Regions from separate parts of the Streptomyces sp. GS7 genome, predicted to be linked through region 1. Evidence: riboswitches for the same ligand, from Rfam matches in the RefSeq annotation. Region 1 holds a riboswitch; each other region holds the start of a gene.

What was found. A riboswitch is a leader RNA that binds a small molecule or an ion and turns the genes downstream of it on or off. The one in region 1 is predicted to bind magnesium.
Region 2: linked by a shared signal. The riboswitch ahead of GR130_RS38665 (NRAMP family divalent metal transporter) and the one ahead of GR130_RS17235 (hypothetical protein) in region 1 are both predicted to bind magnesium.
Region 3: linked by a shared signal. The riboswitch ahead of GR130_RS28980 (NRAMP family divalent metal transporter) and the one ahead of GR130_RS17235 (hypothetical protein) in region 1 are both predicted to bind magnesium.

The regions. Positions count from the first base shown of each region.
Region 1 is NZ_CP047146.1:3,918,812-3,923,537, forward strand. Features, by position in the region: gene GR130_RS17225 (ABC transporter substrate-binding protein) at 1-565, opposite strand, end outside; gene GR130_RS17230 (hypothetical protein) at 1,212-1,550, opposite strand; gene GR130_RS17235 (hypothetical protein) at 1,574-2,014, opposite strand; M-box (ykoK) riboswitch at 2,415-2,588, opposite strand; gene GR130_RS17240 (DUF1003 domain-containing protein) at 2,936-3,436, shown strand; gene GR130_RS17245 (MarR family winged helix-turn-helix transcriptional regulator) at 3,571-3,999, opposite strand; partial or broken gene asnB (asparagine synthase (glutamine-hydrolyzing)) at 4,065-4,726, opposite strand, start outside.
Region 2 is NZ_CP047146.1:8,853,778-8,858,503, reverse strand. Features, by position in the region: gene GR130_RS38680 (cation diffusion facilitator family transporter) at 1-249, opposite strand, end outside; gene GR130_RS38675 (metalloregulator ArsR/SmtB family transcription factor) at 312-668, shown strand; gene GR130_RS38670 (hypothetical protein) at 1,119-1,895, shown strand; M-box (ykoK) riboswitch at 2,216-2,389, shown strand; gene GR130_RS38665 (NRAMP family divalent metal transporter) at 2,686-4,329, shown strand; gene GR130_RS38660 (hypothetical protein) at 4,409-4,726, shown strand, end outside.
Region 3 is NZ_CP047146.1:6,668,799-6,673,524, forward strand. Features, by position in the region: gene GR130_RS28975 (VOC family protein) at 1-90, opposite strand, end outside; gene GR130_RS28980 (NRAMP family divalent metal transporter) at 270-1,919, opposite strand; M-box (ykoK) riboswitch at 2,217-2,390, opposite strand; gene GR130_RS28985 (LCP family protein) at 3,167-4,726, opposite strand, start outside.

The sequences.
Region 1 (4,726 bases):
TGGCCGCCAGGTCAGCGACCTGCTGCCAGGTGGGATGCGCAGGCATGGTCAGCCCTTTGGCGGCGAAGACGTCCTTGCGGTACATCAGGAAGGACGACTCCCCGTAGAACGGTTCGGCGTAGAGCTTGCCGTCGTCCGCGGTCAGCGAATCCCTCATGGGCGCGAGAATGTCCGCCTGATCGAACGCCGTGTCCTTCGCCGCGCGCCCGTTCAGCGGCAGCAGCCATTGGTTCTTGGCGTAGAACGGCACCTCGTAGTTGCTGATGGTGGCGACGTCGTACATCCCGGCCGGACTGGAGAAGTCCTGGCTGATCTTCTCCCGGACGTCGTTCTCCGGCAGCACGGTGAAATTCACCTTGATGCCGGTCTGTTCGGTGAAATGCTCGGCGGTGAGCTTCTGCACCTCCAGCATCTGCGGGTTGTTCACCATCAGCACGTTGATGACGTGCTCCCCGGACGAACCACCGGTACCGCCGGCGCCGGCACACCCCGCGAGTAACGCCGCGGCCGCTAACGCCGCAACCGCACTGCGTACCCGGAGTTCTCTGCGAACGGTTCGGATCAACCTGATCGGCTCCTCTGTCCGGCCACCTGGTGGCGGCCGCCCCGGCCCTCTTCGTCTGTACGGGGTGGGAAGAGGGCCGGGGCGGCCTTGAGAAGGTCTGCCCGTTCACCCAACCACAAACGGGCAGACCAGGCCGTCCCCTTCGGGGGAGAGGGACGGAACTCGGGGCGGGGGCGACGGCGCACGGCGCGGTCGCCCCCTCTGCGGTCGCCTCTCAGCCGCGTCCCTACAGCGTCGTCCCGTCGGGCGCCGCCGGAAACGGCCGTTGAGGCGACTGTTCGGGCGGCCCCTGCGGACGATCGGGCGGCGGCGGAGGTCCTGGACCTACGTGAAGTCCGTCGGAACAAAGGCGGAGTGCATGTGGGTCAGACCGTGCGGCCGAAGTACGCGGCGATCCGGTCGAGGGCCGGCGCGTCGTCGGGGGCGGGCTCGGGCGGGGCGAACAGGCCCTTCCGGTCCCGGACTTCGTCGGGCCAGTTGCCGTACCAGCGCTCCCGGACGGCGTGGACCGCGTCCGGGTCGCCGCCGGAAGGCCCCCACCAGACGGACTTCCGGACCGTCCGGTGGGCGGGGCGGGGCGAAGTCCGTTCTCGTGCAGGCGGGTTGCCTGGGCTCGTCGGTCCTTCGCCGGTTCCGGATCGCCCGGTCAGGGTGTGGTCGGTGGGGTCCTGTCGGTGTGCAGGTGCCAGCGCAGCTCACGCACCCGGGGTTCGCGTGTCAGCTGGACGACCAGCCGTTCCAGGGCAGCGGCGGCGGGGCTGTCCGGGGTGAGCGTCAGTCGCAGGAGCACATGGACGCTGCCGTTCGGTTCGACGGTGTGCAGGCTGTGCAGCCGCGTTCCGGTGTGCGCGAACGCGAGAAAACACAGGGCCCGTACCTCTTTCTCGACGCGGCGGTCGCACACGGCCTGGAGCGCGCAGTGCGTCGGCACCGGGCGCACCACGGCCGTCGTGCGTCGGGTGCGCCGGCGAAGCCGGAGTTTCATGCGGGCACCTCCGAGCTGGTGGGTCAACAGGATGTGGCTGGTGGGTGGTTGGCTGCCGCAGTTGTCGGTGCGAGCGCCGGGCAGGCGCCGAGGGCCGCGGGGACGGGGATGGTGTCGGCCCGGTGGGGGACGGCGGTGTCCAGGTGCCAGTGCAGTTCGTGGACGGCGGGGTGCAGCCAGACAAGGGCGATCAGTTGGCCCAGTGGCGCCGTGACGGGTCCGGTGGTCGTGAAGTGCGCCTCCAGGAGTACGGCGTCCGGCTCGGCGGTCAGCACGCGGGTCTCGCCGGCCTCCACTTCATGGGATTGGAGGGCCTGGGTGAGCCAGGCCCTGACGTGAGGTTCCGCGTCCGGGTCGCAGCGGGTGTGGACGGTCGCCAGGACGGTGGGGTCGGTGGCGGATGGCGGGGTGCGGTCGATGAGTCGTTGGACGCTGGCACGCAGCAGGGCGTTCGGAAAGGCCATGGCGGCGCCTCCTCTCCGTCGTGGGGTGTGGTTGTGGGGTGGCCATGGTCGGGCCGCCTGGTGCGGGGCCGTTGAACTGCTTCCGGCCGTGTCGGTCCTGGTCGGCCATGGAAACCTCCCGGCTCTCCCGGTGAGGGAGGTCGGGGTACGCCGTGTCGCCCCCTTCGAGCGCGCAGCACGGCGACCCGGGACGGCCGGTGGCCGTACGGGTGCCTGGGCAGGGTGGGGGAAGCGCAGGAGAGGTGGTTACCGCGTACCGGAGGTCGGAGAAGACATGCGGATACGGGGCCGACTGTGGCCCGGACTACTGCAATGGCCGTCCATGTCTCTCGCCTCCTCCCGGCCGGGGCGCACGCGGGCGCCGAACGGACGCGGCAAAGAGCGCACCGGTCATCCGACCGGTTCACCCCAACTCGTCAGAGCTTTGGCACTCCACGGCGTAATCCCCGTACCGGGGAAGCCACTTGGGGTCACCCCTTAGGCCGGGGAGACCTGTCCTGAACCTGGGCGTCTCTCGACGTCGTGGGGTCAGTGGCCTGTGTCCGTGAAGACGCCTCACCGAACGAGGTGCCTCACATTCTTCGAACACTCAGAGCCTACCGGCATACTTGCGTGAGAACGCAACTGCTTGACGCGACTTTGACGACAGCCTTGACAAATGCGCCATGGCATCCTCACACAGGGCCCAACCTCCGACCTTGCCCAATCCTGACGGAACTCGGGCTCTGGTAGCGGGTGTTGTGGGTAGAGAGCGCAGTGCGGGCGGAGCAGGGGCGCAACCGAGGGGGCGCCGCAGTCCGCCGACTCGGCGTTCCGGGGCCGGCGTCGGCCGGCCGCCTGCTCCTACGGCCCGCTTCGGCCGCCGCCCCCGTCGTGGCCGGAACACCGACCGGGGCACCGCCCCTCGAAGGATGGCAGGCCATGACGCTCTACCAGCACGTGCCGCACCCGCACATCGCTTCACGGCACGCCCACGGCCCGGTGAAGGTCAGCGATCAGCTTCCCCAGGACAATGCGCTCACCCGGTTCAACACCAGGATCGCGATCGTGATCACGCGGGCCGTCGGCAGCATGTGGTGTGCCTACGCGTTCGCGCTGTTCGACCTGATCAGCCTGCCGGACGCGATCAGGGCCGGGGCGTCGGCCATCGTGGCCTGGGTGGCGCAGACGTTCCTGCAACTGGTCCTGTTGTCCGTCATCATGGTCGGCCAGAACGTGCAGGCCGCCGCCTCGGACCGGCGCTCCGAAGCGACCTTCCACGATGCGAGCGCGACCCTGCACGAGGTGGCCCACCTGCAAAGCCACCTTGCCGCACAGGACGTGCTGCTGACCCGGATCGCCGAGAAGGTCGGCCTGGAACCGGTACCGGTCATCGATGCCGCCCCCGGTAGTGAGCCGGGGGGAGAGGACCCGGACGACTGACGGGACGTCCTGCCGCGGTCCCTGGCACGCCGGGGTCGGTCCGCGGCTTGTCGTCGGCCCATCCGGCCCGCGCTCCACAGGCTGTCACCGCCGGTGCGGTGACGTCGTCGGTCGGTGTCTCGACGTGGGCCTGCTCAGTCCCCGGCCTCCGCGAGTCGGCGCAGCAGCGGCTCGACCTCGATGAGCCGGCGGATCTCGTCCGGCCGGAGCGCGGTGAGGCGCCGCGCGAGCACCTGTGCCTCACCGCGGGCGACGTCCGCCAGCGCCGCCGTGCCCTGCTCGGTGAGCAGGACCCGGCTGGCGCGCCGGTCCTTCGGGTCGGCCTCCCGGCGTACCAGGCCCGCCGACTCCAGGCCGAGGACCGCGGCGGTGACGGTCGGCTGGGAGCAGGGCACCCACTGCGCGATCTCCCCGATCCGGGACGGTCCGCGCTGGGTCAGCAGCGCCAGTACGGCGATGTGGGTCAGCTGGACGCCGCCCGCGGTGGCGGATCTGCGCAGGCTCCGGGTGAGCCGGTGCAGCGAGATCACCAGTTGCAGCGCCGCGTCGTCACCGATCGTCATCGCTCACCCATCGCCTCCGTACCGTACCGATTCCGCGCCGGATCCCTGCTCAGGGCCGTCGTGGATCAGGAGAGCGTAATGGCGGGGGAATACATCTCCAACCACAGGGCCAGGTCCAGGGTCCGTTCGAGGCCGCGCCGTGACGCCTGGGTGATCTGCGGCGCCTCGTGGTCCGCCGCGCGCTTGAGCCAGTCGCGGTCGACGAGGTCGAAGACCTGGTGCGAGGGGCGCGCCAGCAGGTCCTTGGCATGCTGCTGGAGCGCGACCGCGTACTGCGGGTCCTGCGTGGAGGGTACGGGCTCTTCACCCTGTCGTACACCGATCGCGGCAGCACGTCGGCGGTGGCCTCGCGCAGCAGGCTCTTCTCCCGTCCGTCGAAGGACTTCAGGGACCACGGGGTGTTGTAGACGTACTCGACCAGGCGGTGGTCGCAGAACGGGACCCGCACCTCCAGCCCGACGGCCATGCTCGCCCGGTCCTTGCGGTCCAGGAGGATCCGGACGAAGCGCGTCAGGTGCAGGTAGCAGATCTTCCGCATCCGGAACTCGAAGTCGCTCTCTCCGTCGAGCCGTTCGACGTCCTTGACGGCGCGGTCGTAGCCGTCCTGGATGTAGGTGCCGAGGTCGAGGGCGCCGGTGACGTCGGAGGTGAGGATGTTCCCGTCGTCGCCGAAGTGCTGGGCGAAGCGGACGAGCCAGGGGAAGGTGTCGGCCGTGCGGGCCTCCTC
Region 2 (4,726 bases), 4.9 Mb from region 1:
CTCGCGGGAGGTCTCCATGGCCGAGTCGACCTTGTCCATCGCCTCGTGGCTGTGCGGAGTGACCACGTGCGCAAGCTGGTGTCGGAAACTGGCCCACCGGCCCTCCCCGTGCACGTGATCATGGTTACGGTCGTGGTCGTGCCGGTGGTCACCGTGATCGTGGCGGACGGCGGTGGGGTGCGGGTGGTGGTGCGCACCGTGGCCGTGGTGGTGATCAGGCGACTCGTGGGTGTGGGGGTGCTCGCTCACGCTTGCGCCTTTCGCCGGTGGCGGACTGGACGGCGGGACTGCTGCCACACCATTATGTGCACATGAACGCACGCATGCATCTATCAGGTGCGCATGCCTCGCAACAGCCAGACGACGGCGAGCGCCTGGCTGTGGCCGTGGACGTGCTCGGCCTGCTCGCCGACCGCACCCGCCTGGCCCTGCTGCGGCGGCTCGGCGAGGGAGAAGCCGACGTCACGACGCTGACCGCGGCGACCACGGCGGCGCGGACCTCGGTCAGCCAGCACCTGGCACGGCTGCGACTGGCCGGCCTGGTAGCCACCCGCAAGGAGGGGCGCCGCGTGGTGTACGCCCTGCGGCACGGGCACCTGCGCCGGTTGGTCGACGAGGCGCTGAACGTCGCGGACCATCAGATCGGCCACCTGCCGCCCCACGACTGAGTTCCTGTCGCGACCGCGTCCGCAGCCGAGATTCAGGGTCACACGACACCTCGAAGCCGTCAGGGGCCTTGAACATTTCCACGTCCGTGGATCGCTGCCTGCTGCCCGAACCGCGTCATGAACGCACGCCATGAACGAAGCCACCCGGGGGAAAGCCGCCGATCCGTCCACGGCTGCTGACAGGGCGGCGCTGACCGGGAGGGGCTTCACGTATGGCTGCCTCCGTTCAGTGATGCGGTTCCTTGGAACCGGTCCCTACGCAGGGTTCTTCGGAGCCGGCTTTGGCCTGCATGGAGGACGCCGCCCAGCGCTATGCCCCCTTGCGTATTCACGCAAGGGGGACGTGCGTTCGATAGGCTTTTTGCTGTGGGGAATTCCCTTCGCGCGTGACCGCCGGCACGTCCGGTTCCCGAACCGAGCGGTCACAGGCACGGACAGGAGGGGTGCGGTATGAACCGTCGATTGCACGGCCCCGCCGCTGAATCGTTGACCGTTACGTTCGCCATTCTGGTCCTGCTGGAGACCTTGGCGCTGGCCCTCGCCCCCGCCGGTGTCCGGCCGGTGCTCCTGGGCGTCCTGGCCGGCACCGCCATCGCCGTCCTGCTCTTGATACGGCTCCGCCGTGTGGGTGCCCGCTCCCGGCAGCCGCAGCCGCCCAGCGCAGAGGGCTGGCTCAGCAGCCACGCCCTGGAAAGCTTCCCCATGGACGCCGTCCGCCCGCTTCTGAACCGGCCGAACGCGCCGGACCTCCGCCGCCTCTACGCCGCCTGGACCCTCGCCCTCCTCGACTACGAGGCTCGTGTCATCGCCCGCCACCTCCACCTGCCCATCGCCGTCGTCCGGCTGCTGACCGACGCGACACCCCGACGCGACCGCACCCATCCGACCTTGGCACCACACGGCGGTATTCCCGCGGACGACCCCCGCCTGCCGCCCGTACGCCGCGCCGTACGCCAGGCCGCTCACCGACTCGCCGAAGACGCCCCCGCCCTCACCTCCGCCGGCGCCGAGACGCTACGCGCCGGGCTTGCGGCCCGCGCGGACGCTCTACGCCAGGCCGTGCTCGCCGCGCACCGCGCCGGCATGCGGCACCAGGACATCGCCCACGACGCCCATCTGGACCTGGCCACCATCGACACATGGACAGTCTGGACACCCGTCGCCCCGAGCCCTACGGCAGCGCACCACAGGAAGCGGCACGGAGCGGGCGGCAGACGCACCGGGTGAAGCCGGAGGGCGCTCGACATGCCCCTCGTACGCTGCCGCCCGCGCTACTCGAATGGATGGCCCTCGGTCTGCCCGGTCTGCCCCCCTGCCCGCGACCGGCTCATGGTAGGCAGCCTGCTGTCCGCAGAAGGCATGGGCGACGCCTGGTTCACCTCCGAGACCTCGACGGATTTCCGGTGCAGACCATCGGTCCCGTGCTGCACCGCACCCAGCCGGAACAGCCCCGCGGAAGGTGTCGTACCGGGGAACGGAAAGTCAAGAACGAGTCAAGCAGTTGCGGTAATGCGCAAGTATGAGCCAGACTCTTCGAGGTTTGAAAGAAGGCACCTCGTTCGGTGAGGCGTCTGCACGGACATAGGCCACTGACCCGACGACGTCGAGAGACGCCCAGGTTCAGGACAGATCTCCCCGACTTAAGGGGTGATCCCAAGTGGCTGCCCCCGCAAGGGGATTACGCCGTGCAGTGCCAAAGCTCTGACGAGTTGGGGTGAACCAGTCGTACGGACTGGTCCGCTCCTTGCCGTGTCCGCTCGGCGCCCGCGTGCGCCACGGCCGCAAGGAGGCGAGAGACATGGATAGCAGTTGCAGTAGTCCGGGCCACAGTAGGCCCCGCATCCGTATGTCTTCTCCGACCTCCGGTACGCGGTAACCACCTCCTCTGCGCGCTCCCCCACCCTGCCTAGGCACCCGTACGGCCACCGGCCGTCCCGGGTCGCTGTGCTGCGCGCTCGCAGGGGAGATCGCTGCTGCGTACCCCAACCTCCCCCGCCGGGGGACCCGGGAGGCTTCCATGACCAACCTCACCACCACCCCATCGATTCCCGCGCAGCGCACCGCTGTGCTGGACGACGCGCACGTGGGCGACATCCGTGGCGCGCTCGGCACCATCAAGCAGGACGACAACGGCGAGCGCCGGGGCCTGTCCGCGAAGTTCAAGACTCTGCTGGCGATAGTCGGGCCCGGCCTGATCGTGATGGTCGGCGACAACGACGCCGGCGCCTTCGCCACCTACGGCCAGGCCGGCCAGAACTACAGCACCCAGCTGCTGTGGACCCTGCTCCTGCTCATCCCCGTCCTGTACGTCAACCAGGAGATGGTGCTGCGCCTCGGCGCCGTCACCGGCGTCGGCCACGCCCGCCTCATCCTGGAGCGGTTCGGGAAGTTCTGGGGCGCGTTCAGTGTCATCGACCTGTTCCTGCTCAACGCGCTGACCCTGGTCACCGAGTTCATCGGCATCACGATGGCCGCCGACTATCTGGGCCTGCCGAAGGCCGCCTCGGTGATCCTGGCCGCCGCCATCATCATCGCCTCCGCGTTCACCGGCTCCTTCCGCCGCTTCGAGCGGATCGCCGTCGCCCTGTGCGCCGCCTCGCTGCTCCTGGTCCCCCTCTACTTCATGATCCACCCCAAGACGTCGCAGATGGCGCACGACTTCGTGGTCCCGGTCATCCCCGGCGGATCCGGTGAGCTGGCCACCGTCATGCTGCTGATCATCGGCATCGTGGGCACCACCGTCGCCCCGTGGCAGCTGTTCTTCCAGCAGTCCTACGTCATCGACAAGCGCATCACCCCGCGCTTCATGAAGTACGAGAAGGCCGACCTGTGGATCGGCATCGCCATCGTCGTCATCGGCGCCGCCGCCATGATGGGCCTGGTCGCCGCCGCCTTCGCCGGCACCAAGGGCTTTGGCAACTTCACTGACACCGCGGGCCTGATCACCGGCATCGAGGCCAAGGCCGGCAAGGTCGCCGGCGTCCTCTTCGCGATCGCCCTGCTGGACGCCTCGATCATCGGCGCGTTCGCGGTGTCGCTGTCCACCGCGTACGCCATCGGCGACGTGTTCGGGATGAAGCACTCCCTGCACCGGGGCATCAAGGGCGCGAAGGGCTTCTACGCCGTCTACGCCGGCCTGGTCGCCGCCGCGGCCACCATCGTGCTGATCCCCGGCTCCCCGCTCGGCCTGCTCACCCAGGGCGTGCAGACGCTCGCCGGGGTCCTGCTGCCCTCCGCCTCGGTCTTCCTGCTGCTGCTCTGCAACGACAAGCAGGTCCTCGGCCCCTGGGTGAACGGACCGAAGACCAACGCCTTCACGGCGGCGGTCGTCGGTGTTCTGGTGTCGCTGTCGATCATCCTGACAGCTTCGGTGCTCTTCCCGGACATCAGCTCCAACATGATCCTGGACATCATGGCCGGCTGCGGTGTCGCCGGGGTGCTGGCCGCCGGCTACGCCTTCACCCGCCGGCGCACCGCCACCAAGGAAGACCCCATCGACCGCACCGGCCGCGACAACTGGCGGATGCCGCCACTGGAGACACTGACCCGGCCGGTCATGTCCACCGGCCGCAAGATCGGCATGGGCGCCCTGCGCACCTACCTGCTGATCGCGATGGTCCTGGTCGTCATCAAGATCGTCCAGGTCGCCCTCGGCAACTGACCACTCCCTCCCGGGTGGTGGCGGGACCTCCCCGCCCGCCGCCACCCCACCAACCCCTCACGGAGAAGGGAGGCCACCGATGCGCCTTCTCCCGCACCTCACCAAACTCACCGCACCGGCCCGCCGGCACCGCCACGCCACCGACAACCGGACCGCTCCGCAGCCCACCGGCCATGTCTGTCCGCGCGTGCAGCTGGCCCTGTATGACGGCGCTGAGTGGGACTACCTGCTCGACGGACCCAGCACCTGCCCCGGGCCCCGGGGCCCGCACGTCACGTACGAGCCACGCGTGCACCTGGCTTACGTCCTCGCCCGGCAGGGTCACGACGCCCACTGGCTCGCCCGCTTCACCGACCTGCCACTGCCCGCGGCCGAGCGCATCGCCGAAGCCGCCACC
Region 3 (4,726 bases), 2.7 Mb from region 1:
CATGCCGAGTAGTTCGGCGTAGAAGGTGCGCAGCGTCGCCCCGCATCCGGCGGGGGCGGTGAGCCGTATGTCGTCGAGCGTGACAAACATGGGGGTCACTTCCAAAAGGCTTTGAACAGCTGGAGTTGAGGTGTCAGGCGCCGGTGTGCCGGCCGGCCTCAAGGTGGCGGCAGACGGCGTCGCCGGTCACGGTGTGCCGGTGGGCGTGCGGGAATCGGGGCTGGCGGTGCCCTCCCGGGGCGGGGCAACCCGCCCCGGGAGGAGGGTCGTTACTGCCCGAGGGCGACCTGGACGATCTTGATGACGACCAGGATCATCGCGATGAGCAGGTAGGTGCGCAGGGCGCCCATGCCGATTTTGCGGGTGGTGGACAGGGTGGGCTTGGTGAGGGTGTCCAGTGGTGGCATCCGCCAGGCGTCGCGGCCGGTGCGGTCGATGGGGTCTTCGTTGGTCGCGGTGCGGCGGCGGGTGAAGGAGTACCCGGCGGCCAGGACGCCCAGGACGCCGCAGGCGGCCATGATGTCGATGATCGTCTGGGAGCTGATGTCGGGGAAGAGGACGGAGGCGGTCAGGATGATGGACAAGGTGACCAGGACGCCGACCACCGCCGTGGTGAAGGCGTTGGTCTTCGGGCCGTTGACCCAGGGGCCCAGGACGGCCTTGTCGTTGCACAGCAGCAGCAGGAAGACGGAGGCGGACGGCAGCAGGACACCGGCCAGGGTCTGCACGCCCTGGGTGAGCAGACCGAGCGGGGAGCCGGGGATCAGCACGATCACGGCGGCCACGGCCACCACTCCGGCGTAGATGGCGTAGAAGCCCTTGGCGCCCTTGACGCCGCGGTGGAGGGAGTGCTTGATGCCGAAGACGTCGCCGATGGCGTAGGCGGTGGAGAGGGAGACGGCGAAGGCGCCGATGATGGAGGCGTCGAGGAGGGCGATGGCGAAGAGGATGCCGGCGAGTTTGCCGGCGTGGGCTTCGAGGCCGGTGGCGACGCCTGCCGCGTCGGTGAAGTTGCCGAAGCCCTTGGTTGCGGTGAAGGCGGTGGCGGTGAAGCCCATGATGGCGGCGGCGCCGATGACGACGATGGCGATGCCGATCCACAGGTCGGCCTTCTCGTAGCGCATGAAGCGGGGGGTGATGCGCTTGTCGATGACGTAGGACTGCTGGAAGAACAGCTGCCAGGGGGCGACGGTGGTGCCGACGATGCCGATGATCAGCAGCATGACGGTGGCCAGCTGACCCGATCCGCCGGGCATGGTGGGTACGACGAAGTCGTGGGCCATCTGCGAGGACTTGGGGTGGATCATGAAGTACAGCGGGATGAGCAGCAGTGACCCCGCGCACAGGAAGATGGCCACCCGCTCGAACCGGCGGAAGGAGCCGGTGAAGGCGGCGGAGACGATGACCACGGCGGCCAGGATCACCGAACCGGCCTTGGGCAGCCCCAGGTAGCCGGCCGCGAGGGTGATCCCGATGAACTCCGTGACCAGGGTGAGGGCGTTGAGCAGGAACAGGTCGATGACGGAGAACGCGCCCCAGAACTTCCCGAACCGCTCCAGGATGAGGCGGGCGTGCCCCACGCCGGTGACGGCGCCGAGCCGCAGCACCATCTCCTGGTTCACATACAGCACCGGCACCAACAGCAGAAGCGTCCACAACAGACTCGTGCCGTAGTTCTGCCCGGCCTGCCCGTACGTGGAAAACGCGCCCGCGTCGTTGTCACCGACCATCACGATCAGGCCGGGCCCGACTATCGCGAGCAGGGTCTTGAGCTTGGCGGACAGCCCTTGGCGGGGCGCGGTGTCGTCCACCCTGATGGTGCCCAGCGCGCCACGGATGTCGCCGACATGGGCGTCGTCGAGCACCGCCGTGCGCTGCGACGGAGTCGACGGTGTGGCGGTGGTGGTGAGGTTGGTCATGAGAGCCTCCCGGGTCCCCCGGCGGGGGAGGTTGGGGGTACGCAGCAGCAATCCCCCCTGCGAGCGCGCAGCGCAGCGACCCGGGACGGCCGGTGGCCGTACGGGTGCCAAGGCAGGTGGGGGAAGGCGCAGGGAAGGTGGTTACCGCGTACCGGAGGTCGGAGATGACATACGGATACGGGGCCAACTGTGGCCCGGACTACTGCAGTTGCCGTCCATGTCTCTCGCCTCCTTCTGGCCGGGGCGCACGCGGACGCCGAGCGGACACAGCAAAGAGCGCACCAGTCCCTGATGACCGGCTCACCCCAACTCGTCAGAGCTTTGGCACTCCACGGCGTAATCCCCTTGCCGGGGAAGCCACTTGGGGTCACCCCTTAGGCCGGGGAGACCTGTCCTGAACCTGGGCGTCTCTCGACGTCGTGGGGTCAGTGGCCTGTGTCCGTGAAGACGCCTCACCGAACGAGGTGCTTCCATTCGTTCAAACGGCGAAAACTCTACCCGCACACTTGCGGGGTTACGCAAGCGCTTGGCTCAGTCTTGACCAAGCCTCGGCGAGTGCAGCGGCCCATGGACATGCGGCACCAGCGCCAGGGCACCGTTTCGCCCCTTTTTGCCACATGGTTCCACAGGGGCACGCGAACCGCTTCACGCGCCGGGAAAGCCATCAACGAGCCTGCGGCGAAAGCCTCGCGGGCACCGGGCACTGGCGCCTTGCTTCGTCGCCCCGCAAGCCGGCGCCTATGTGCCCAACCCCCAGAAGGGGCGAAACGGTTCGCGGATCGAGGGCAGTCAAGCTCACGTCAATGCGTGGCGTTCATGCGCACACGGCCTCCGGCTCCCAGGGCCGGAACCGTCCTGACGCCACCTGTCATCCGGAGCCCTGACCGAGCCGGTCACCACGCTGCCGACACCACGAGACCACGACACCACTACGGAGGTGCCGCCACGCCCTTCCCGTCCCCCCTGCTGCCGGCACGCGCCGAGCGGATCACCGACCGCACCCCGCCCGCTGCCGCCGATCCCGTCGTCCTCGCGACCGTGCACGCGGTCTGCGACCAGGACGCCGAAGCGCGTGTCCGAGACCGGCTCGCGCAGGCACTCGGCGCCCACGGCATCGGACCCCACGCCCTCCGCACCCGTCCGGCGAGTCCCGAACCCGTGCTCGTGGAAGCCGACTTCACGACCGAGGGGGCGGTCAAGAACGCACCATCGCACTCGACATCGCACCGCTCGGCATCGAACGAGGGTCAGTTGACGCAGGGGACGCCCCCGGCCGTCACCGCGTTCTTCTCGTAGTCGTCGTCCGACGGATCCGACGACGAAGTCGACGCCGAACTCCGGTCGGGGCTCGTGGCGGACGAGGCGGATGTCGCACCGGTGAAGTCCTGGCCGAGTGTGACCCGGACGTGGCCGGCCTGGATCTGCGCGTCGGGCGCCGGCGCTGCGGTCACACCGAGCTTCGTCGCGATCTGCCGGGCCGCGGCCTGGGCACCCTGCCCGTACGTGACCGTGACGTGCGACTGCGGCGCGGTGTTGGATGCCTGGCCCTCCGTGTAGCCCAGCGCCTTGAGGGCCTTGAGTTCCTCGGAGGCGGCACCCGTCTTGCCTGAGCCGTTGAAGACGTCGACGGTGGCGGGTGCGGCCTTCGCGGAGGACTGGGAGTCCGACGCACCGCCCTTCGCGCCGGGCGACGCCGCCGGGCCCTCGTGGAACGCGTCCTGCACCAGTCGGCGCATCTGCTCCACGTCCACGATCTGCACCTGTTCGTTGTTCTGCATCGCGGAATGCCCGGCCGGAAGGGTGTGGAAGACGACGTTCCCACCGGTGAGGTTGGTGGCCTGCTGGGCGAAGTCGATCGGATTGAGCTTGCTGTCGATGACCAGGTCCTTCTTCATCACGCCGTAGAGACCCTGCATCTTGCCCAGGTCCGTGAAGACGCCCTGGGTCTTGAGCTTGTGGGTGATCGACGAGATGAACGCCTGCTGGCGGTGGGTGCGGTCGATGTCGTTGTTGGGCAACCCGTGCCGCTGGCGGACGAAGGCCAGGGCCTGCTTGGCGTTGAGCTGCTGCGGTCCGGCGGGGAAGTCGGCGCCTGAGTACCGGTCCTTCACCGGGTGCTTGAGGCAGACGTCGATCGGCTTGAGCTGGTCAGCGATGTCGTAGAAGCCGATCAGGTTGACCTCGGCGAAGTGGTCGATCGGGACGCCGAGGAGGTTCTGCACGGTGGCCAGCGTCGCCGCCCGCCCCGCCTCCCGGCTGTCCGCCTCCAGCTTGGCGCCCTTCTCCCCCTGTGCGGACAGCTTCTCCCGGCGCCCCTCGTAGGCGTTGCCGTACGCCTCCTTGATCTTGTGGTGCCCCTGGAGCGAGCCGTCGCCGTTGTGGGTCTCGACGAAGGAGTCGCGCGGAATGGAGAACGCCTGCACCTTGCCGCCGTCGGCGGGTATGTGCAGCAGGATCAGGGTGTTGGTGTTGTAGAACCCCTCGTCGCTGTTTCCGGCGTGGAGTTGGTCCTTCACGACCCAGTCCGGCAGCGGGTTGCCGTTCATGTCCTTGCGCGAATCAAGGCCGATCAGCAGCAGGTTGACGGAGCCGTCGAGGTGTTTCGGCCCGCGTCCGAGCAGCGGGTCGAGTGCGTGCGAGATGTTGAGCCCGCCGGAGATCCAGTGGTACGCGGCCCAGGAGACGCCACTGGTCGCCAGTATGGCGAAGGAGGCGACGCCGGCCAGAGTGCGTCCGACGGCCACCCGGCGGGGCGTGCGCTTGCCGCCCTTGCCGCTTGCGCCGCCCTGGCGCCGATTCGCCGCCAT